Regions from separate parts of the Paenibacillus sepulcri genome, predicted to be linked through region 2. Evidence: predicted binding sites of a transcription regulator. Region 2 holds the regulator's gene; each other region holds the start of a gene.

Region 1 (7,062 bases), 2.8 Mb from region 2:
CCCGAGTGATGACCACTGCGGCCAAAATGATCATACATACGGCTTGAAGCAGCACCACGCTCTTCAAAACCTGATCTTTCTTCATTATCGCCTCGGCCTTTCGATTATTGAATCGGTTTCGGCTTCGCCAGGTCAAGCAGCGTTTCCAGCTGCGGCCTCTCAAACACGTAGGTCTCATTGCAGAAATGACAGATGATTTCCGCTCTTCCATCTTCTTCAATCAGCTGTTGCAGCTCGTGCTCGCCCATGCTGATAAGGGTACGTTCCACTCTTTCGTGGGAGCATTTGCAAGCAAACACAAGGTCAAGCGTATCCAAAATCTGAATATCGTCACCCACTACCCAGCGAAGCAGCCCTTCAGGAGTCTCACCTTGATCCAGCAGAGCCGAAATCGGCGGCAGCGCAGTGACAGCCTGCTCCAGCTTGGCGATTTCTTCCTCTGTAACACCAGGCATCAATTGCACAATGAACCCGCCTGCATTCATCACCTGACCGTACTCATCCACCAGAACACTCAAACCAACAACCGAAGGCGTTTGCTCCGATGTGGCGAAATAATAGGTGAAATCCTCTGCAAGCTCGCCCGATACAATCGGAGTACTGCCGCGGTATGGCTCTTTAAGCCCCAAATCCTTGATGATATGGATGTGGCCCTCACGCCCTACAGCACCCGCAACATCCAGCTTGCCAAGAGCGTTGCTCGGCAGCTGCGTCTCGGGATTATCCACATAACCGCGGACCTCTCCAAGGGCATTCGCATCAATAACAATTTGCCCGATTGGACCGTCACCCTTCACCTGGATGGTCAGCTTTTCCTCTCCCTTGAGCATAGCTCCCATGATAGCGCCAGCCGTTGCGGTCCGTCCAAGGGCCGCTGTTGCTGTGGGAAGCGTTCCGTGCCGCCTGCGCAGCTCATTGACCAAATTCGTGGTGCTTGCGGCAAATACGCGAAGCTTCCCGCCCCATGCCGTACCCCGCACCAAGAAATCCTTCATTTGTTCTGCCTCCACTATTTCTCCCCCTCCTTATATCCGCATATGCGGCGAGCTTTAACGGCTATTCCTTGTGCTGTTAGTGCTCCTGATTTCGTTCATAAATGATACGCAGTCCCTCCAACGTCAGCAGCGGATCGACTTCCTCAATCGTTTCCGATTCGGATGAGATCAGCTCCGCCAATCCTCCTGTAGCAATGACGCGCGGATTCACATTAAATTCCGTTCGAATACGCCGGACAATACCGTCCACCTGACCGGCATAGCCGAAAATAATCCCTGCCTGCATCGATGTAATCGGATTGCGGCCAATAACGCTCTTCGGCTTAACCAGCTCAATGCGCGGCAGCTTCGCCGCCCGCTGGTACAAAGCCTCCGTTGAAATGCCGATGCCCGGCACAATGGCCCCGCCCAGATAATCGCCCGCGGCGTCGATATAATCGAAAGTCGTTGCCGTTCCAAAATCAACGATGATCAGGGGAGAGCCATATTTCTCAATACCGCCTACCGCATTGACAATACGGTCGGCGCCAACCTCGCGCGGGTTCTCATACCGGATATTCAGTCCCGTCTTCACACCCGGACCTACAATATGCGGCATCTTGCGCAAGTATTTGGCGCAAAGCTGCTCAAGCGTTCGCATAAGCGGAGGGACAACCGAGGAAATAATGACGCCTTCCATTTGCTCCAGCTTGAATCCGGCGAATTGGAAGAGATTATGAATCATTATACCGTACTCATCCACGGTTGCCGAACGGTTGGTGCTCAGGCGCCAATGCTGCACCAGCTTCTTTTCGTTAAAGACACCAAGTACAATATTGGTATTCCCTACATCAATGACTAGAATCACGCCTGCGGTCCTCCTTTTTTCCCGTTTAGATCAAGACTGATATCAAGCGATTGAAACGAGTAAGTTAGACCGCCGACGGAAATCACATCGACGCCGCATTCAGCGATGGCTCTCACAGTGCTAAGGTTGACGCCTCCTGAGGCTTCTATTATAACATGCGGTGAGTGCGTTTTGATCCGCAGCCGCGCTTCCTTCATCAGGTCATAGGACATATTGTCGAGCATAATGATATCGGCTCCGCAGGCGAGCGCTTCTTCCACCTGCGCAAGCGACTCGGTTTCCACTTCGATTTTCATCGTGTGCGGGATCTGTCGACGGGCTGCACTTACGGCAGCGGTAATACCGCCGGAGCCTTTAATATGATTATCCTTAATCATGACTGCATCATAGAGACCAAAGCGGTGATTGGAGCCGCCTCCGATTCGAACCGCGTATTTCTCCAGCAAACGATGACCCGGCGTTGTCTTGCGGGTATCCGTAAGACGAACCGGGAGCCCGTCCAGCGCTTCAATAAAGGAGCTTGTCTTTGTTGCGATGCCCGACAGCCGCTGCAGCAGGTTGAGCGCCAGACGCTCTCCGGTCAGCAGACTGTGCGTATTGCCTTCCACCTCGGCAATCACAGTCCCCTTCTGCACCTTGTCCCCATCAGCGGCAAGCGCATGAAAGGTCAGCGACGGGTCCACAACATGAAATACAAGCTGGGCTATTGGCATACCGGCCAATATACCGTTTTCCTTCACATGAATAACAGCTCTGGACTGGCTGCCTGCGGGAATCGTTGACCAACTGGACACATCTCCCGCACCGACGTCCTCATCGAGCCATGCGCGAATCTGCTCCCGCAGGGCGTGTTCTGTCCCACCAACGGCAAAAAGTCCCGCCTTCGCATCATACATCTTCGATCCGCTCCTCGGTCAAGCCATGCTCGCGATGCAGCACCATATGTTTGCGCCAAAACAGATCGTCACGTTCCGGAAAATCCTCGCGTGAGTGTGCGCCGCGGCTTTCTTCCCGTACCAGAGCAGCCTCAGCGGTCAGCATGGCACAGGTGAGCAAATTGGCAAATTCAAATTCTTCACGTTTGGTCAATACAGCCTGAAAAATCGGCAGCTGCCTGCGCAGCTCCTCCAGCCCTTTATCCAGACCTTTGCCGTCGCGCCGCAATCCCGCATACCGGACCATAATTTTCTGCAGCTTCAGCCGTTTTTCCACTACGGCCTGCATCGATGTTCCGCTTCGCGGAATGGCAGGGGTTTCTATGGTCAGTCCCGGTTTCAACGGCTCCAGACTGTTAATCCGCTCCACAATACGCCGGCCGAATACGATGGCTTCCGACAAGGAGTTGCTGGCTAAACGATTTGCTCCATGTACACCGGTTGACGAGCATTCGCCGCAGGCGAACAGACGGCCGATATTGGTCTCCCCGTTCAGATCCGTCTTGACGCCCCCCATCATATAATGCGCCGCAGGAGCGACTGGAATCCAGTCGGTTGTCAAATCCAGCCCAAAACTCAAACAAAACTCATAAATATTAGGAAAGCGATGTTTCACCATATCCGGCGACTCATGGGTGACATCAATATAAACGAACGTCGATTTGGTTTCCTCCATCTCGGTGACGATCGCACGGGCAACCACGTCCCGGGGAGCAAGCTCAAGCTGCTCATGATATTTCTCCATAAACCGTTCGCCTCTAATATTGCGAAGGATACCGCCTTCTCCGCGTACTGCTTCCGAAATGAGGAATCGCGGTGCTCCCGGGTAGCAGAGTGATGTGGGATGGAATTGAACGAATTCCATATCTTGAATGTTAGCTCCCGCCCGGTAAGCCATCGCAATCCCGTCGCCGGTCGCTACATCCGGATTTGTTGTGTACCGGTACAGCTGACCCGTCCCGCCTGAGCAGAGAATCGTTGCTTTACCGCGCACAAATACCCTTCCGCCCTCCGGTTTCTGAACAACCGCTCCAATGCATTGACCGTCATCAATAATCAGATCAATGACAAAATGATCGTCCCAAACCTCGATACGCGGGTTCTCAATCGCTTTCAGCGAGAGGGCGCGAACAATTTCAAAGCCGGTCGCATCCCCATTGGCATGCAGAATACGCCGCTGGCTGTGAGCGCCTTCTTTGGTAAGCGCAAATTCACCGTTCTCCTGATCGAACTTCGTGCCCATCCGCACCAGATCCTGAACACCCTTCGTTCCTTCATGAACCAGCACATCAACTGCCGCATGGGAACAGAGTCCCGCACCTGCGATGAGCGTATCCTGCCTGTGATATTCCGGAGAATCATCCTCCGATATGACGGCAGCAATGCCGCCTTGGGCATATCGTGTGTTGCTGTCCAGAAGAGACTTCTTCGTTATCATCAGCACATCATTATCGCTGCTGGACTTAATAGCGGTAAAAAGGCCGGCAATGCCGGCCCCGATGACGATAACATCCTTGTCGATAACAGGAAGATCTGCGAGCGATACATCTACTAAATATCGTGGGATCATCGTAATAGATTTTCCTCTCTAAAGTTCATTCCTTATTTCACCAGCAGCATGCGCTCCAGTGATAGTCGTGCCTGATCGGCAATATGGTCGGGAACATATATTTGCGGCTGCATGGTTTCAAGGCTTTTTACAAGCTTCTTGAGGTTGTTCACTTTCATATTCGGGCAAACCAGGTACTTGGAAGCAAAATGGAAGGTTTTGTCCGGGCTGTCCAAACGCAATTGGTAACCGGTGCCATCCTCCGTGCCTACAATAAATTCTTTGTTGTCCGACTCTTTGCAGTATTTCAGGATCGCCGTCGTGCTTCCTACAAAATCGCCAAGTTGAACGACTTCCGGGCGGCATTCCGGATGAACGACAAATTGCGCATTCGGATACTTGGCTTTCATCTCTTCTACATCTTTGACGGTCAGCATATCGTGGGTGTTGCAGTAGCCTTCCCAAATGATCATTTTTTTGTCTGTGTGCTGCTGAACATAATGACCGAGGTTCTTGTCCGGCACCCAGATGATCTCATCTGAATCCACCGAGTTCACCACACGCACAGCGTTGGCCGAGGTACAGCAAATATCCGTTTCCGCTTTGATCTCAGCAGAGGAGTTAATATAAGTCACGACTTTCGCATTGGGATGCTGCGCCTTCAGCTTGCGCAGACCATCCACATTGACCATATCGGCCATTGGGCAACCGGCACGTTCATCAGGAATAATGACCGTCTTGTTTGGAGCCAAAATCTTGGCGCTTTCCCCCATAAAATGGACGCCGCAGAAAACAATAACATCTGCGTCGGTCTGAGCAGCCTTCTGTGCGAGCAGGAACGAGTCCCCGCGGAAGTCAGCCACCTCCTGTATTTCGTCACGCTGATAATAATGCGCCAATATAATAGCGTTGCGTTCTTTCTTAAGCTGCATTAAACGTTCCCGCAGCTCGCGGTTTTGTTCCGCTTTGCGCTCGAGAGCCAATGCTTCCATAGTCTTAAGTCTCCTCTTTTCACTGACTTTGTGAACAGATGCACAAACCCCTACATGACTTATAGATGTTCAATCTGCCGCACAATCATGACAAAGCGTTTTCGATTGTTTAACATTTAATTTACACAGTGTGCTTCCTGCTGTCAACCGACAAAAGGGACCGTTTTGAGCCATCTGCGAAGACAATGCGCTTCATTGAACACATAGGGGCTGCAAATCTTATCCACCCTTCTACAGAGGCTTGTTTTCAAGAAGAAACGGCTGCATCAACTTTGGTACGGCAAAGTAAATTTTTTACACAATATTTTTGAAAAAAATCATTTGTCATCCTTACCGAGTCAAAAAAGGCTGCCCGCGCAGTTGTCTGCTTGCGAACAGCCTTCGATGGCTTTGATCTGGTCTTTATTTGGGTCCGTTGTCGTTGCCGCTATCCGGATCGTCCGGAGGCGACAGATCTTCTGTTTCCTTGGATTGAATGCGAACCTTCACACCACCGATGTTATCAATGATTGGCTCCCCGTGAGGTTCTTCAGAGGTGCCTTCGGATGGAGTTCCTGTACCTGTTCCATCGATCGAGCCCGTCTCGATCAGACGCTTGATTTGATCAAGCTCCAGCGTTTCCACTTCCAGCAGAGTTGATGCAATGAGATGCATCTCTTTGCTTTTCTCCGTAAGCAGCGCTTTGGCACGATCGTAGCAGGATTGAATAAAGCTCTGCATTTCCTGGTCAATTTCATAGGCGATGGCATCGGAATAATTCTGTTCATGTCCGATATCACGACCCAGGAATACCTGACCCTGCGAGCTGCCGAACTGCATCGGTCCGAGCTTGTCGCTCATCCCGTATTCCATAATCATGGCACGAACAATGCTGGTCGCTTGTTTGAAGTCACTGTAAGCGCCTGTGCCGATTTCGCCAATGAACAGCTCTTCGGCAACACGTCCTCCAAGGAGTCCCGTCACTTTATCGAGCAGCTCCTTCTTGGTTGACAGCATGCGGTCGCCTTCCTTAGGAAGCATGATAACATAACCGCCTGCTTTACCGCGTGGGATGATGGTAACTTTATGCACCACATCCGCATGCTCCAGGAAGTAACCAGCAATGGTATGCCCGGCTTCGTGATAAGCAACTATCCGTTTCTCGCGGTCACTGATGACGCGGCTGCGTTTCTCAGTTCCGACCAGTACGCGGTCAATCGCTTCGTCCACCTCAGTCATCGCAATATCCTTCTTGTTGCGTCTGGCCGCAAGAAGCGCCGCTTCATTGAGCAGGTTCTCCAAATCCGCGCCTGTAAAGCCTGTTGTCCGCTTCGCGATGATGTCAAGCTTCACATCCTTGGTCAGCGGTTTATTGCGTGAATGTACTTTGAGCACCGCTTCACGTCCTTTAACATCCGGACGGTCAACGGTAATTTGACGGTCAAACCGGCCTGGACGAAGAAGCGCCGGGTCAAGAATATCCGGACGGTTGGTAGCCGCCACGATGATGATGCCTTCATTGGCGCCGAATCCATCCATCTCAACGAGCAATTGGTTGAGCGTTTGCTCACGCTCGTCATGCCCGCCGCCAAGACCCGCACCACGCTGACGCCCTACGGCGTCAATTTCATCGATGAAGATGATACAAGGCGCGTTTTTCTTCGCATTTTCAAACAGGTCACGCACACGCGACGCACCGACACCGACGAACATTTCGACGAAATCGGAACCCGATATACTGAAGAACGGTACGCCGGCTTCCCCT
Region 2 (7,062 bases):
CTCGAAAATCATTTTCTTGCTTTCCAGATCCTCGGTGATCGTCTCGATGATAAGCTCGCATCCCGCCAGCTCGGCCAACTCACCGGTAGGATGAATCCGGTTCAGCGCCAGCTTCTTCTCCGCCTGGGTCAGCGCCCATTTCTCAATTTGACGATCAAGATTCTGCTCAATCTGAAGCAGCGCCTGCGACAGTTTTTCTTCCGAATGCTCAGTCAGATAAACTTCAAGGCCATGGAAGGCCAGCATTTCGGCAATGCCTTGACCCATGGTACCGGCGCCTACAACACCTATTTTACGCATAATCAATTATGTCATCCTCCAGCAATGCTTCTTTTTCAGGAGCGATTTGTGAGCGTGCCAATCGGTATCATCTTAATTATAACGTTTTTGCGCAAAAAAAGAAGGCGGACCCTAAGTCCGTCTTCTCAATATGAATTTTAGGCCATACTCATCTGGTCCTGTTCATCCGATGCAGCTTCGTTATTCTGAAGCAGGGAGCGGAAGCGATCCCCGCCCAGTGTTTCCTCGGCAACAAGAACATCAAGCGAATGCAGGAAAACCTTCTTATGTTCAGCAAGCATCTGTTTGATCCTGTCCATCTGCTCGTCGAGTATCGATCGGGTAATGGTCGCCCAGCGGTCAGGCGTCATCATGGACCCGTCTATGATGCCAAGCTCCGTCAGGCCGGATTCCACCATTGACCGGACAATGCTCATCGCCTGATCAAAGTCGCCCCGCGAGCCGGTGCTGCGGCCGCCATAGAATAACTCTTCCGCCGCAGCCCCGCCCAGCGCGATCATAATTTGACCTTCAAGGAACTCCTGGGTATAGAGGTAATGGTCCTGCTGCGGATTGTGGCGCACATAACCGAGTGCTTGCCCCCTTGGGGACAGCGCTACCTGCGATACACTTCCCGGCCGCACCAGCTCTGCGGCGATGGCATGCCCAAGCTCATGAAGCGCGACGCGTTCCCGCTCCTCCTTGGTCGACTCGCGGTCCGTTTTCTCGCCCATCATCACTTTATCGATCGCCATCGACAGATGGCGCTGAGAGATAGCCTCGCTCTCCTCGCGCATCGCATAGATGGCCGATTCATTCATAACACTCTCGAGCTGGGCGCCGGAGAAACCAAACGATTCCTCCGCAATCTTCCCCAGATTCACTTCGTCATGCAGCGGCTTGTTGCGGGCATGAATCCGCAGAATATGATCACGGCCCTTCTTGTCGGGCAGATCGACGGTGATATGCCGGTCGAACCGTCCGGGACGAAGCAGGGCGCTGTCCAGCGTTTCCTTGCGGTTCGTCGCTCCGATTAACAGAATACGCGGCTTGTCGGTCGTATGAATGCCATCCATCTCGGTTAGCAGCTGATTCAGCGTCTGGTCGTATTCCTTATGCTGACCTCCGTCGCGTTTGCCGCCGATCACATCAATCTCGTCGATAAAAATAACGGCGCTTCCCTTGTCGGCTTTGGCCGCCTTCTGCCTTGCTTCCTTGAACAAATCGCGGATCCGGCTGGCGCCGACACCCACATACATCTCCACGAATTCGGAGCCCGAAGCTGCAACATAGACAGAATCGGTGTAGGTTGCGGCCGCTTTGGCAAGCAGCGTTTTGCCTGTACCGGGAGGCCCTGCAAGCAGGATACCCTTGAGCGGTCTAATTCCGAACTTGGATATCCGCTCTTCCTGCACGAGAAAATCAAGCGCCTCGACGAGCTCCTGCTTGGCCCTTTCCTGACCTCCGATTTCGTCAAAAGAAAGGGGCGCAGCCGCTCTTGGCTTGCCTTTGCGCTCGCCGCCAATCGTTGCCAAATTGCCGCGGGAACGCACGACATACAACAAACCGACGACCAAAGCCATAAAAAACACAAGAGGAATCATATTCAGACCAACAATAAACTGCAAAAACAAAATCAGAACCGGGAAAAAACCAAGCGCTATTTCCTTGATATAATTACGCATTCGGCCACGCTCCCAACTGCTCCGGCGCTCTCGGCAGGACAACATGCTTGACGGAATCGCCGTCTTTCAACGTGATATATACATTCTCGTTATCCATTTCCGAAGCAGCCTGAATGCCGTCAAACTGCTGCTCCGCCTGTTTTAGCGTCTGGGGAATATCCGCATAGTTGCGGTGATCCATCGCCTGGGCAATTCCAAAGAGCATGGAGGACCATACATCATTTAACTTGTCCTGATTGGTGCCCTCCTTAATTTGAAGACGAAGCTCGCGGCTGCCAATAACGGATTTCCCTTCACTGGTGATCTTGTCATATACCTCTCTGACATCGGCATTCTTGTCCAGCGTCAGTTCAACGGTTACGCTATTTTGATAAATGTCCGGCTTTGCTTCCGTTACGCCGGGGATTTGCGACAGAATCTGCTCAAATGGTTTGACAGTTGCCATATTTCTGTACATATACCAGCCGCCGACAAGCAGGCATGCTGATAATACAGCAGTAATTAAAGTGGGGATCCATTTAATTTTCATGGCATGAAGCCTCCTTTGCCGAACGATATGATATATTTGTATCTATCATCTTTGCTATACGATAGTATATCATATTTTCAACCCGATAGGCATGAGAAAAAACAGGGAATGCTTGGCCCGATTGCGGCTGCATTCCCTGTTACGAGGTGTTTATCCAGAAGATAATGTATAAGTGATGATGAATGAACCATCTCTGAATTTATAAAAATCATAATAATTATATTGCGCAGAGGCTTCCTTGCCGGAATAAAACACTTCCCAAACCGGCTCTCCTCCCAGCATTCCGAGCTTAATATGATAGAGCTCCGCCGCCGGTTTATTTTGCAGAAAACGGGATTTGATCTCCGACTCGGACACGCCTTCTTTGGCTTTGAGCTTGAGCGGCTCCTTCGTCATCCATACATAAGCGTCATCGCCGTCCTGATCCTTTCCTTGCACAACCCAAACAGGCTGATCCCAGACAAACTTGTGTGAATCGGTCGCTTCCTTAAGCCCACCAGCCTTTACCGCCGATGCTTCTATGCTGCGTTCTTCCTCCCAGAGCGAGGATTGCACCGAGCGGTAGTACATGTTCAATCCGACAAGGATCAGAATGACGATTACGATACCAGACAGGAACCACTTGCCCTTGCTCATGACGGACGGGCGCCGTTGACGGTTCCTCCGCATTACCGATGGAGCAGCCTTTCAAAGCTTTGCTGTGCTTCCGCACGTATTTTAGCCTCATCCATGAGCAGACAAACACCGCCGGAAACCACCTGCCTGCCATTAATCCACACATGCTTCACATCGCGGCCCGATGCGGCATACACCAGATGGGAAACCATATCGGTCTGCGGATAAAAATGCGGCTGTTCCGCGTCAAGCGCGATAAAATCCGCTTTCTTGCCAACCTCGAGCGTGCCCAGCTCCTTCTCCTGCCATACGGTCTTCGCGCCGTTCACAGTTCCCAGCTTCAATGCCTCATACGCCGGAATAACGGTGGGATCGCCGGAGATGCCTTTATGAATCAAAGCGGCCAACCGGATTTCGTCGAACAGATCCAGATTATTATTGCTGGCTGCGCTATCGGTCCCCAAGGAAACCGTAACACCTGCCTGAATCAATTCCGGTACGCGTGCTACACCGCTAGCAAGCTTCAGATTGCTGGCCGGATTATGCGATACACCGACATTTTTCGCGGCAAGCAGGGAAATTTCCTCATCCGTCAAATGTACGGCATGCGCAACGAACGACGGACGCGAGAAGAATCCGAGCTTATCCAGATGCTCGACAGGGCGGCAGCCGTATTCATTGACATTCTGCTGCACCTCTGCAGCCGTCTCGGACATATGGGTATGTAACGGGACATCGAGCTCATGCGCCGCATCTATAATGCGTTCAATGTAATCGGGAGGACAAGTATAGGGTGCATGCGGGGACATCATAGTGGTGATTCGTCCATCCGCCTTGCCGTTCCAGTCTCTGGCGAAGCTCTTGGCTTCCTCCAGCTTTGCCGTCTGCACATCCGGCGGGCATAAGCCGATAACGCCGCGCGTCAACACCCCTCTGATACCCGACTGCTCCACAACCTCGGCCACGATATTCATCCGGTCGTACATATCCACAAAGGTCGTGGTGCCGGATTTCAACATCTCGATCACGGCAAGCGAAGTACCCCACCGGGTATCCTCATCGATATACTTGCCCTCCATTGGCCACATCTTCTGCTCCAGCCATACCTGGAGATTCTGATCATCCGAGTAGCCGCGCAGCAGCGACATTGCCGCATGACCATGCGTATTTATCAGGCCAGGCATGAAGATGAGGCCGCTTCCGTCCATACGCAGCGCGCCTTCCGGCAGCGGGCTTGGCGGCTGTTCGCCCAGATAAGTGATGCGGTCATTTTCAACCACCATATGCCCCTTCAACACGGGAGCCTTATCGTTCATTGTCACAAAGGTGCCGTTCTCAATCCATAACCGGTTCATCCGTTTCGTCCCCTTCTTTTTCCAGGTAATAGGCCAAGCTGAGCAGCTCCGTCGTAAAATCGGCATAATGGATACGAACATGCTCCGGGACGCGAAGGATCGTGGGGGCAAAATTCAAAATGCCCTCCACACCGGCTTCCACAAATCCGTCCGCTACATTCTGCGCTTCTGCAGCAGGTACCGTAATGATGCCGATGCGGATATTGCGGGCAACGACGATATCCTTCAACTGATCCATGGGCATGACGACCAGACTGTTGATCGCTACCCCGATCATGGCCGGATTAGCGTCAAAAACAGCGGTAATTTTCATATTATCTTTTAAATACGTATTGTAATTGCACAAAGCCCGGCCCAGGTTGCCGGCACCGACAAGTCCGACATTCAGACCTTGGTCCAGCTTGAGGATTTGGCGGATTTTCTCTATCAGATAGGATACATCATAACCGATCCCCTTGCGTCCAAATTCACCGAAGTAGGCGAGATCCTTGCGGATTTGGGCCGGATTCAGATCCAGTTTGTTCCCAAGCTCCTGGGAGGAAACCGTCTGCACGTCCCTCTTGCTCAAATCGCTGAGTACCTGCAAATAAACCGGGAGCCTGCGGACGACTGCTTCGGATATTTTCTTCATGACTTCACCCCTTCTTGACCTACGGACAACCATTCCCCGATTCGCGGAACGATCTGTTCCAAGTGCATATGCTCAATCTTCGGCCCTGGAAGTGAGTAAAGAAAATACTTGCCATAATACGTATCGATGACCCGTGTATCATAGATCAGGACAATCCCCCGGTCCCGGTTGGTGCGGACCAACCGTCCGAACCCCTGCTTGAAACGGATAACCGCCTGGGGAATGGACAGTTTCATGAACGGATTCTGCTTCTGCTCTTGCAGCAGCTCCGATTTGGCTTCAACGAGCGGATGGTTGGGAGGTTGAAAAGGCAGCCTCACAATAGCCAGGCAGGTGAGCGCATCGCCGGGAATATCGACCCCTTCCCAGAAGCTGCTCGTTCCCAGCAGCACCGATGCCGCCTGCTGCTGGAATCTGCGCGTAAGTTTGCTGCGGTTCCCGCTGTCAATTCCCTGTCCGAGCAGTTGAATTCCGCTTGGAGCCAGCAATTCCTTGAGCGGATCATAGACCTGGCGCAGCATCCGGTAGGAGGTAAACAGAACCAGCATTCTCCCTTTTGTCTGGATAGCGGCTTCAGCCAGTGATTTGATGAGCATTTCATTAAACAGCGGATCGCCCGCCGCTCCTTTCAATACGGGAAAATTGCGCGGAATGATGACCAGCGCCTGGTCCCGGTAATTAAATGGAGATGGCAGCTGAACCGTTTTAAGCCGTCCGCTTTGTTCATCCTGGTTCAGACCCAGCTGATCACAGGCATATTGGAAGGACTTCTGCACCGACAATGTCGCCGAGGTCAGTACAACGCTCCGTTTCAAATCAAAAAAATAATTGCGCAGCTGCTCGCTGACATTTGCAGGCACGGCGTACAAATGAATGGACTTGGCCCGATAGTTATTATTCGCTTCGATCCAGTAAACCATTTCCTTCTTGTCGGCCTTCATAAACTGGCGAAGATCATCCCTTGCTCTGGCCAGATCCTTGACCGTGCCGCTCAAATCCGTAACAAGCGCGGCAATCCCCGAATCATCCAGCTCCTCTTTGATCTCGGTGAAGAGCTTATCCAATGGCCGGATAATTTGGCTCAGATAACCATGGACAACCTCTTCCACAGCCTGTGCTTCCGACCATTGACCCGGCAGTTGGCTGCTCCTCAGACGCAGTACCAGCTGGCCGGATTCGCCTGAAGCCTCCTGAGCCATTGCGCTTCCCGGCTTGCCGCCTGCCGCACCGAAGCCCAGAAAGGTGAACAGCATATCAAACAAGCGGTCCCATTCATCGCGGAGTTCCCCAAATACGGGTACGACTTCATCGATTTGCTCGCGCCATTTGGCCGTACGTTCCATATCTTCATTGGACAGCTTGTGCCTAAGCTGAATAAGCTGGCCATTACGCGCATCTTTGCACAAGCGGCCAATGGGATGCTGAACGGTATGATAGGAAACCTGGGTTCCCAGATGCTTGCCTGCCACTTCCTCCAAATGATGCGCCTCGTCCACAATCAGATGATCGTAACCGGGAAGCAGGCGGTGATCGGCGCGGATATCCGTAAACAGCATGGAGTGGTTCGTGATCACGACATCCGCGATGTTGGCCTCCTGCTTTGCCCGGTGGTAATAACAGCGCTTGAACCAGGGACAGCTGCGGTTAAGGCAGGAGTCGGCGTCGCTTGATACCGTGCTCCAGAAATCGCTGCCCCTGTTGCCGAAATTAAGCTCCTCCTGGTCGCCATGCTCCGTCTCGCTCAGCCATACCACCATCTGAGCCGCTGTGATCCTGTCTTCATTGCGCGAAGCAAAATCCTGCGTCTGCACCTTGGCTTCATATTTTCGCAGGCAAAGATAATTCCCGCGGCCTTTAAAAACAGCCGCCCTGAAAGGATAAGGCATAACGGATTGCAGCAGCGGCAGATCGCGTTGGCGGAGCTGTTCCTGAAGATTAATGGTATGTGTGCTGACGACTATCTTTTTG
Region 3 (7,062 bases), 5.6 Mb from region 2:
AACAATGATCAGCAGAAAACGATTTATTTCAACGGAAAAGCCGCGATGTTCATAGAAGGCAGCTGGGCAATCGGAGCTGTCGCGTCGGCGCCGCCGGAAATCGCGAGCAATACGGACGTGGCCGTTCTGCCGGCTGTGGACGGAGGCCAAGGCAATCCGCTTGCGACATCGGGCGGCGCCGGCTCCGGCTTTGCAGTGGGAGTGAAAGGATACGACGCCAAGAAAGAAGCGATCGCCAAAGTGCTGAAAGCGATCAGCGGCGCCGAATTTGCTGCAAGTCTCGCCGAGAAAGGCGAGCCTGCCGCGTTTAAAGTCGCCGATTACGACAAAAGCAATGTAAGCCCGCTCGCTGTCAAATACGCAGAGCTGTCGTCCAAGCTGCAGTTTACGCCGATCTATGATTCTTATCTGAGCCCAGCGCTCGTCAGCACGATGAACGCCGGCTTGCAGGATCTGCTGATCGACGCCGTGTCGCCGGAAGAGCTGGCCAAACGGATTCAGGCCGAGTATGAGAAAACAAGCTAGAGCAGCTGGCGGATATTCCGATTTCGCACGGGGATGGTGGCATTCCCCCGTGCTGCAGATAAGGAGCAAGGCAATGATGAACGATTCGACTGCAATGAAAATTAAACCGGTTATGCTGCTGGCTTTGCTGGTTCCGGGATTGGCCGTGTATACATTTGTCATGATCGTGCCGCTGGTGTTCTCATTCTATTACAGTCTGACCGATTGGACGGGGGGGCCGGTCAAGCAATTTATAGGATTTGACAACTACCTGCAGCTGGTCAAGGATCGACTGTTCTGGGATTCCTTCAAGAACAATTTGACCATTATGCTTCTGACGCTGATTATCCAGATGGGACTGGCCTTTTTTCTGACCACTTTGTTCATGTCCAAGCTGATGCGTATGAAGGAGTTTCATCGAACGGTCATTTTTTTCCCGGTTGTCTTGTCGGCGGTTGTTGTGGGCTTCATCTGGCAAATGATCTACAGCCGCGATTACGGCATTTTGAATGCGGTTTTGACCTCCGTCGGACTGGAAAGCTGGATTCGGCCCTGGCTTGACGATCCAGGACTGGTCATCTATTCCGTTGCGGTACCGCTGATTTGGCAGTATCTGGGGATCCCGCTTATTATTTTTTTGTCCGCTGTACATGGGATTCCCAAGGAGATTTACGAGACTTGCGAGCTGGACGGGTGCACGGGCTTCAAGAAAGCAAGATATATTACATTTCCGCTTATTTACGACACGATTAAAGTTGTCATGATGCTGAGCATCTCGTCCAACATGCTTGTTTTTAGCCATATCTATGTCATGACGGGCGGAGGGCCGGGGACGAGCTCCATGGTGCTGGCGCAGTATGCTTACAAGACCTCGTTCACAAGCATGCAGCTGGGCTATGGCAGCGCGGTGACGATGGGGATGTTCGTGCTCAGCTTTGGCATCGTGCTAATCTTCAAACGGTTGACGGAGGTGAGGCGGTGATGTCCGTTCGACTGCTTTTAGGAAAAACCGCGGGATATGTGTTAAATGCGGCCATGCTTGTTTTTTCCCTGAGCTGCATATATCCGATCGTCTGGATTATGTATTCATCCCTGAAAAGCAAAGACGAATTTATGCTGGATTCCGTTTCTTTGCCGGGACGTCTGCAATTCGGTAACTACTACAAGGCGTTTGTGGAAGGCGAGATGAGTCAGTATTTTATAAGCAGCACGCTCAACAGCGCGGTCACTGTCATTGCAGTTGTCGTACTGTCCTTCTGCATGGCATATGCGCTGTCCAGATTCAGGTTTCGGGGACGCAGCTTCATTTACATCTTTTTTATTGCGGGCATGCTCATACCGGTCTACGGGCTGATTGTTCCGCTGTTTCTGCAATTCAAGCAGCTTGGCTTGTACGACAAATTTTACACGCTCATTCTGCCTTATATCGCAATCCGGCTGCCGCTGCCGATTTTTCTGCTGGAGAGCTATATCCGGACCATTCCGAAGGATTTGGACGAAGCTGCCTATATGGACGGCGCCTCCACCTTTTACACGATGACCCGGATATTGTTCCCGCTGTGCAGCCCGGTGATTTCCACCGTGATTATTCTGGTGTTTCTGGATACGTGGAACGAGTTCCCGTTCTCGCTGGTGCTCGTCACCAATGAGGCGTTCAAGACGCTCCCTGTGGGGCTGACCAACTTCTACGGCCAGTACACGACAGATTACACCACCCTGATGGCGGCGATGGTGTTGTCCATTCTGCCGGTCATGCTGGTATACCTGATCTTCTACAAAAATATTATTCAGGGAATGACCGCAGGGGCAGTCAAAGGATAAAATAACGCCCGCAGCGGCGAATCACCGATGATTGCTGTTAAAAAATAACCGGCAGCGCGATATGCGCGCAGCCGGTTTTCTTGTTGAAAAATTCTCATTGGCCCAGGTAGAATAAGCAGCCTGACTATCCCGCATAATAAATCCAGATCCGCCATAAAAACAAAAGATCTGACAATTTGTTTTGGGGATGCAAAATTCGTCGTTTAGGTATACAATAGATACAGATGTGACCATGTCGTTCGCATCAGTCTGGATACGGCCCACCTCTATGATTCTATGTGAAGATTTTCACTAAGAAGGCTGATAGATGAAAAATTATTACATTCCGACTGATTAGAAGAGTATCCGTTTTCAGCAGCGAGCCGGCACTATTTATTTGAATGAAGGAGGAAACGTGCAAATGTCAGAAACAACTGTACAACAAACAGAAGTTACCGCAGTACAAGCAGCTGCCAAGCCGGATGTGCTGGATCAACTGCTAAAGCCGGAAGTACAAGAGTCCTTAACGGTATTGGTGGAACAATTGCCGAAGCTTACCGAAATGATGACTCTGCTTACCAAAACGTATGATCTTGCTTCAAAAGTGGCAACGGACCGCGTGCTTATTCAAGATATGGTCGGAGGCCTTCAAGAGGTGGTAAAGCCGCTTGAGAAGAAAGTCAAAGGCTACGCATCTGCCGTTATCGAAGCGAATGACCGCGCTGAGCAAAGCGAAGCAACCATCGGTTTGTTTGGCATGCTTAAGCTGCTGAAAGATCCGGAGCTTCAGAAAATGCTTCGTTTCAGCCAAGCTTACCTGGATATTCTGGGCGAAAGAAATAAAAAAGACGAATAGATTAATCATTCAGAACGGAGGATGAACGTGAGTAAACATATTCTTATATTGGGCGGCGGTTACGGCGGCTTGTTGAGCGCTCTTTCGGCACGTGAGCATCTGTCGGCAGAAGAGGCTACAATCACAGTCATTAACCGTGTTCCTTCACATCAAATCATCACGGAACTGCACCGTCTTGCGGCGGGCAATGTGGAAGAGAAGGCGGTTGCCCTGCCTTTGGAGAAGCTGCTTAAAGGCAAGCAAATCAACGTTAAAGTCGGCACGGTTCAAAAGATCGACGTCGCAGGCCGTTCAGTGAAGCTTGAGGGCGGAGAATCCTATCGTTATGATTCCCTGGTTCTTGCTCTGGGCAGCGAAACGAACTACTTCGGTATACCGGGACTGCAGGAAAACAGCCTGACCCTGAAATCCGTACAGGACGCCAACCGCGTCTACGCGCATGTTGAAGACCGCATCCGCGAATACAGCAAAACCAAAAACAAAGCGGACGCTACTTTCGTTATCGGCGGCGGCGGACTTACAGGCGTGGAGCTTGTGGGCGAGCTGGCGGACGAGCTTCCAGGCATCTGCCGCAAGAACGGCGTAGATTTTGCCGATATTTCGCTTTATCTTGTTGAGGCTATGCCAAGCATTCTGCCGATTTTCTCGGCCGATCTGATTGCGCGTGCAACTTCAAGCCTTGAGCAGCGCGGCGTTAAGTTCCTGACAGGCCTTGCCATCACAGAAGTGAACGGATCTGTTGTCAGCCTGAAAGACGGCCAAACGATCGATACGAGCACGCTGGTATGGACAGGCGGCGTTCAAGGCAGCACGCTGGTTGCCGAAAGCGGCGTAGAAGTAAACCGCGGCCGTGCCACGGTCAATGAATTCCTGCAATCCGTATCCCATCCGGAAGTATTCCTTGCCGGCGACTGTGCGGTTGTCTTTGGTCCCGAGGGCCGTCCTTACCCGCCGACAGCACAGCTGGCCTGGCAAATGGGCGAGCTTGCCGGCGCCAACATCGCAGCTTTCTTCAACGGCAGCAGCATGGACACGTTCAATCCGGTATTCTCCGGTACTCTGGCGAGTCTCGGACGCAAAGATGGAATCGGCAGCATTGGCGGCAGCGGCATCGAGCTGAAAGGCACGCCGGCTTCCCTGATGAAAAAAGCGAGCAATGCCCGCTACCTGGCTCATATCAACGGCTTGTTCTCACTCGCTTATTAAGATTCACCAGCGGCACATTTCTATTCATACCGGCAGCGCCGATTTCAGCTTCCTGAAATCGGCGCTGTTTTTTATAAAAAAACCACTTATCCATTCCCGGCTGCAGCGGGAGGGTAAGTGGTTGGTTGCATTTTGACCGTAAGTTAGATTGCCTGCGAGAACGAGCTGCATTCCTCGGAACAATAATGATTGTGCAGGGTTTCGCATTCGTCGCAGATAATATGCTGGTGATGGCAGAGATCATTGGCGCAGTTGATGTAACGGTCGGCGGGCTTGGCGCAATGATGGCATTGTCCCACCACATTGGCTTCCTCCGTATGATTGATGGGGATGGAGATCCGCTCATCAAACACATAACATTTGCCGTCGAATAATCTGCCCTTTACTTCCTCATCCTGTCCATAGGTGACGATGCCGCCATCCAGCTGATAAACGTCCTCGAAGCCTTCCTTCAGCAGAAAGCTGCTCAGCTTCTCGCAGCGTATGCCGCCGGTGCAGTAGGTCAGAATCGGCTTATGCTTATTCTCGCTCAGGTTCTCCCTGATCCATTCGGGAAACTCCTTGGAGGTCTCGATGTCCGGACGGATGGCGCCGCGGAAATGACCCAGGTCATACTCATACCCATTGCGGCCATCGAGCACAATCACGTCATCGCGCTGCAAATATTCATAAAATTGCTTCGGAGCGAGCCGCTTGCCGCTCTGGAGAGTAGGGTTGATATCTTCCTCGTTGAAGCGGAAGGTGACCAGTTCCTTCTTGTAGCGGACAAATATTTTACGGAAGGTATGTCCTTCGACGGCATCGATCTTGAAGACAATATCAGCAAAAAGAGGATTCTGGCGCAGATCATGCATGTATTGCTCCGTCTGCCCGATCGTCCCCGATAAGGTTCCATTAATTCCTTCGTCGGCTATCAGGATGCGTCCCTTGATGCCAAGCTCTCTGCAGTAGGCCAGATGCTCCTGCGTAAATTGTTCCGCATCGGGTACGGCGATAAATTTGTAAAACAATAATACATTGTACTCGGATTGCCCGTTCACTTTCTTCACCTGCTTCATTGATTGTAAAATACATTCTATATATTTTAACATAACGTGCTTGATTAACAAACGGAAAAATATTATAACCGGCGCCAGGCTTTTTAATTAATCTTCAGCTTTTCAAATAATCCAACAAGATAATAATCCATTGCGGTCAGTGCATTTTTCTTGAAATCTATTCTGAAACCCTCCAGCTCATGGTCGTCAATCGCTTTAAGCAGCACCTCGGGCATGCTTGCCATATTGGCATACCCTACAATAATGGCGTTCTGAGCCAACAGTAAATCGTAAAAAGCTTCAGCATTTAATAAACTCACTCTTTCAGTCAATAAGCGTACGATATGATCTAATATTGCGTACAACCCCGTGCTGTCTTTAACGGCTGTTTCTTGATCGATATTCTTTTCCAGAATGGTATTCTTTATGGCGCTCAATCGGATCAACATGGAATCCTGGTCCAGAATGCTTTCCATCTCGCTCAGAAAAAAGGTTTTGAATGCTTCAAGTGTCATGGTTTGAAAAGGAAGAAGGACATTCACGAAATTCTGAAAGCGTTTCTCGTATTCGAGGAAAAGCATTTCCATAAATAGAATTTCTTTCGTGCTGTAGTAATAAAACAACGTCCCGTTTGAAACTTTCGCCGCTTTCGCTATATCACTCATTTTGATTTTATCAAATGTGCTGTTCTGATACATTTCACGTGCGGTATCTAAAATCAGCTTCGCTTTCTCTGCTTTAGCGCTTTCCGTCATGGCTCTTTTCATTGAAACCGGCACCTCGATCATTAACTTCTATGTCGACTTGCAGTCAATCGTAAGTAATACATGCAGGATTGTCAAGGAAAAGGACAAATACCCTGACTTCAGATTGAGCATCCTCAAACTGGAATCAAGGTATTCTTAGCAAAGCTTTGTCTTTATTTCATTTGACTCATAATGAGTCTGTCAAAGTTCCTGTCGCTAATCCATTTTCGCAATATAATCAAGGGTTTGGCCATTTTTCCGACAGCGTATCTGATTTTGGGATTCTTCGCTGCGATTGCTTTTGAAACGATATTTGCCACAACGCCAGGGGATGAACCGCCTCCTGCCTGATAGGAGCTTTTGGTTGTCTTCGCAACGGCCTCTGCCAGGTCCTTATACGGACCGTTTCCAGAGGTTTTCAGCATAGGCTCGCTCATCACATCTCCGAATGAGGTCTCAATAATTCCCGGCTCAATAACGATGACATCTATTCCAAACGGCTTCAATTCGAGTCTCAAGCAATCGGACCATCCTTCCAGCGCATGTTTGGTGGCATGATACCATGCGCCAAGCGGCGTGTAGATTTTTCCGCCTACAGATGAAGTATTGATGATGATTCCTTTTCTTTGTGCTCTCATGTAAGGCACGACAAGCTGGGTCATTCGGGCCAATCCGAAAATATTCACTTCAAACTGATATCTCGCATCATCCATGCTCACTTCCTCTACGCTCCCGTAAAGACCAAATCCGGCGTTGTTGAAAAGCACATCAATTCTTCCTTGTTCCTTGATGATTTTATCGATACAAGCTCTGATTTCTTCCTCTATTGAAATATCCATTTTTACTGTTATCGCGCCTGATTCTGTTAGATCGCGCATTTGTTCAACCCGCCTTGAGGCGGCATAAACAATAT

Evidence for each region. The regulator Rex, encoded in region 2, represses fermentation and respiration genes when NADH is low (regulators of the CRP and FNR family bind a similar motif). The targets are predictions, from matches to a motif close to TTGTGAAATATTTCACAA.
Region 1: a site for Rex is predicted at 5,347-5,364, ahead of nadA (quinolinate synthase NadA). Genes of this name have one in related genera too.
Region 3: a site for Rex is predicted at 2,602-2,619, ahead of ACFOLF_RS29360 (DUF1641 domain-containing protein). Genes of this name have one in related genera too.

What each region holds. Positions count from the first base shown of each region.
Region 1 is NZ_JBHRUP010000001.1:3,966,443-3,973,504, forward strand. Features, by position in the region: gene ACFOLF_RS17540 (peptidylprolyl isomerase) at 1-85, opposite strand, end outside; gene hslO (Hsp33 family molecular chaperone HslO) at 105-995, opposite strand; gene ACFOLF_RS17550 (type III pantothenate kinase) at 1,072-1,842, opposite strand; gene nadC (carboxylating nicotinate-nucleotide diphosphorylase) at 1,839-2,738, opposite strand; gene nadB (L-aspartate oxidase) at 2,731-4,347, opposite strand; gene nadA (quinolinate synthase NadA) at 4,380-5,318, opposite strand; gene ftsH (ATP-dependent zinc metalloprotease FtsH) at 5,721-7,062, opposite strand, start outside.
Region 2 is NZ_JBHRUP010000001.1:1,126,311-1,133,372, forward strand. Features, by position in the region: gene ACFOLF_RS05070 (3-hydroxyacyl-CoA dehydrogenase family protein) at 1-300, opposite strand, end outside; gene ACFOLF_RS05075 (AAA family ATPase) at 438-1,964, opposite strand; gene ACFOLF_RS05080 (hypothetical protein) at 1,957-2,493, opposite strand; gene ACFOLF_RS05085 (cell wall elongation regulator TseB-like domain-containing protein) at 2,644-3,129, opposite strand; gene ACFOLF_RS05090 (amidohydrolase) at 3,162-4,463, opposite strand; gene ACFOLF_RS05095 (redox-sensing transcriptional repressor Rex) at 4,444-5,094, opposite strand; gene dinG (ATP-dependent DNA helicase DinG) at 5,091-7,062, opposite strand, start outside.
Region 3 is NZ_JBHRUP010000001.1:6,770,332-6,777,393, forward strand. Features, by position in the region: gene ACFOLF_RS29345 (extracellular solute-binding protein) at 1-525, shown strand, start outside; gene ACFOLF_RS29350 (carbohydrate ABC transporter permease) at 599-1,486, shown strand; gene ACFOLF_RS29355 (carbohydrate ABC transporter permease) at 1,486-2,325, shown strand; gene ACFOLF_RS29360 (DUF1641 domain-containing protein) at 2,726-3,160, shown strand; gene ACFOLF_RS29365 (NAD(P)/FAD-dependent oxidoreductase) at 3,188-4,366, shown strand; gene trhO (oxygen-dependent tRNA uridine(34) hydroxylase TrhO) at 4,510-5,424, opposite strand; gene ACFOLF_RS29375 (TetR family transcriptional regulator) at 5,508-6,170, opposite strand; gene ACFOLF_RS29380 (oxidoreductase) at 6,323-7,062, opposite strand, start outside.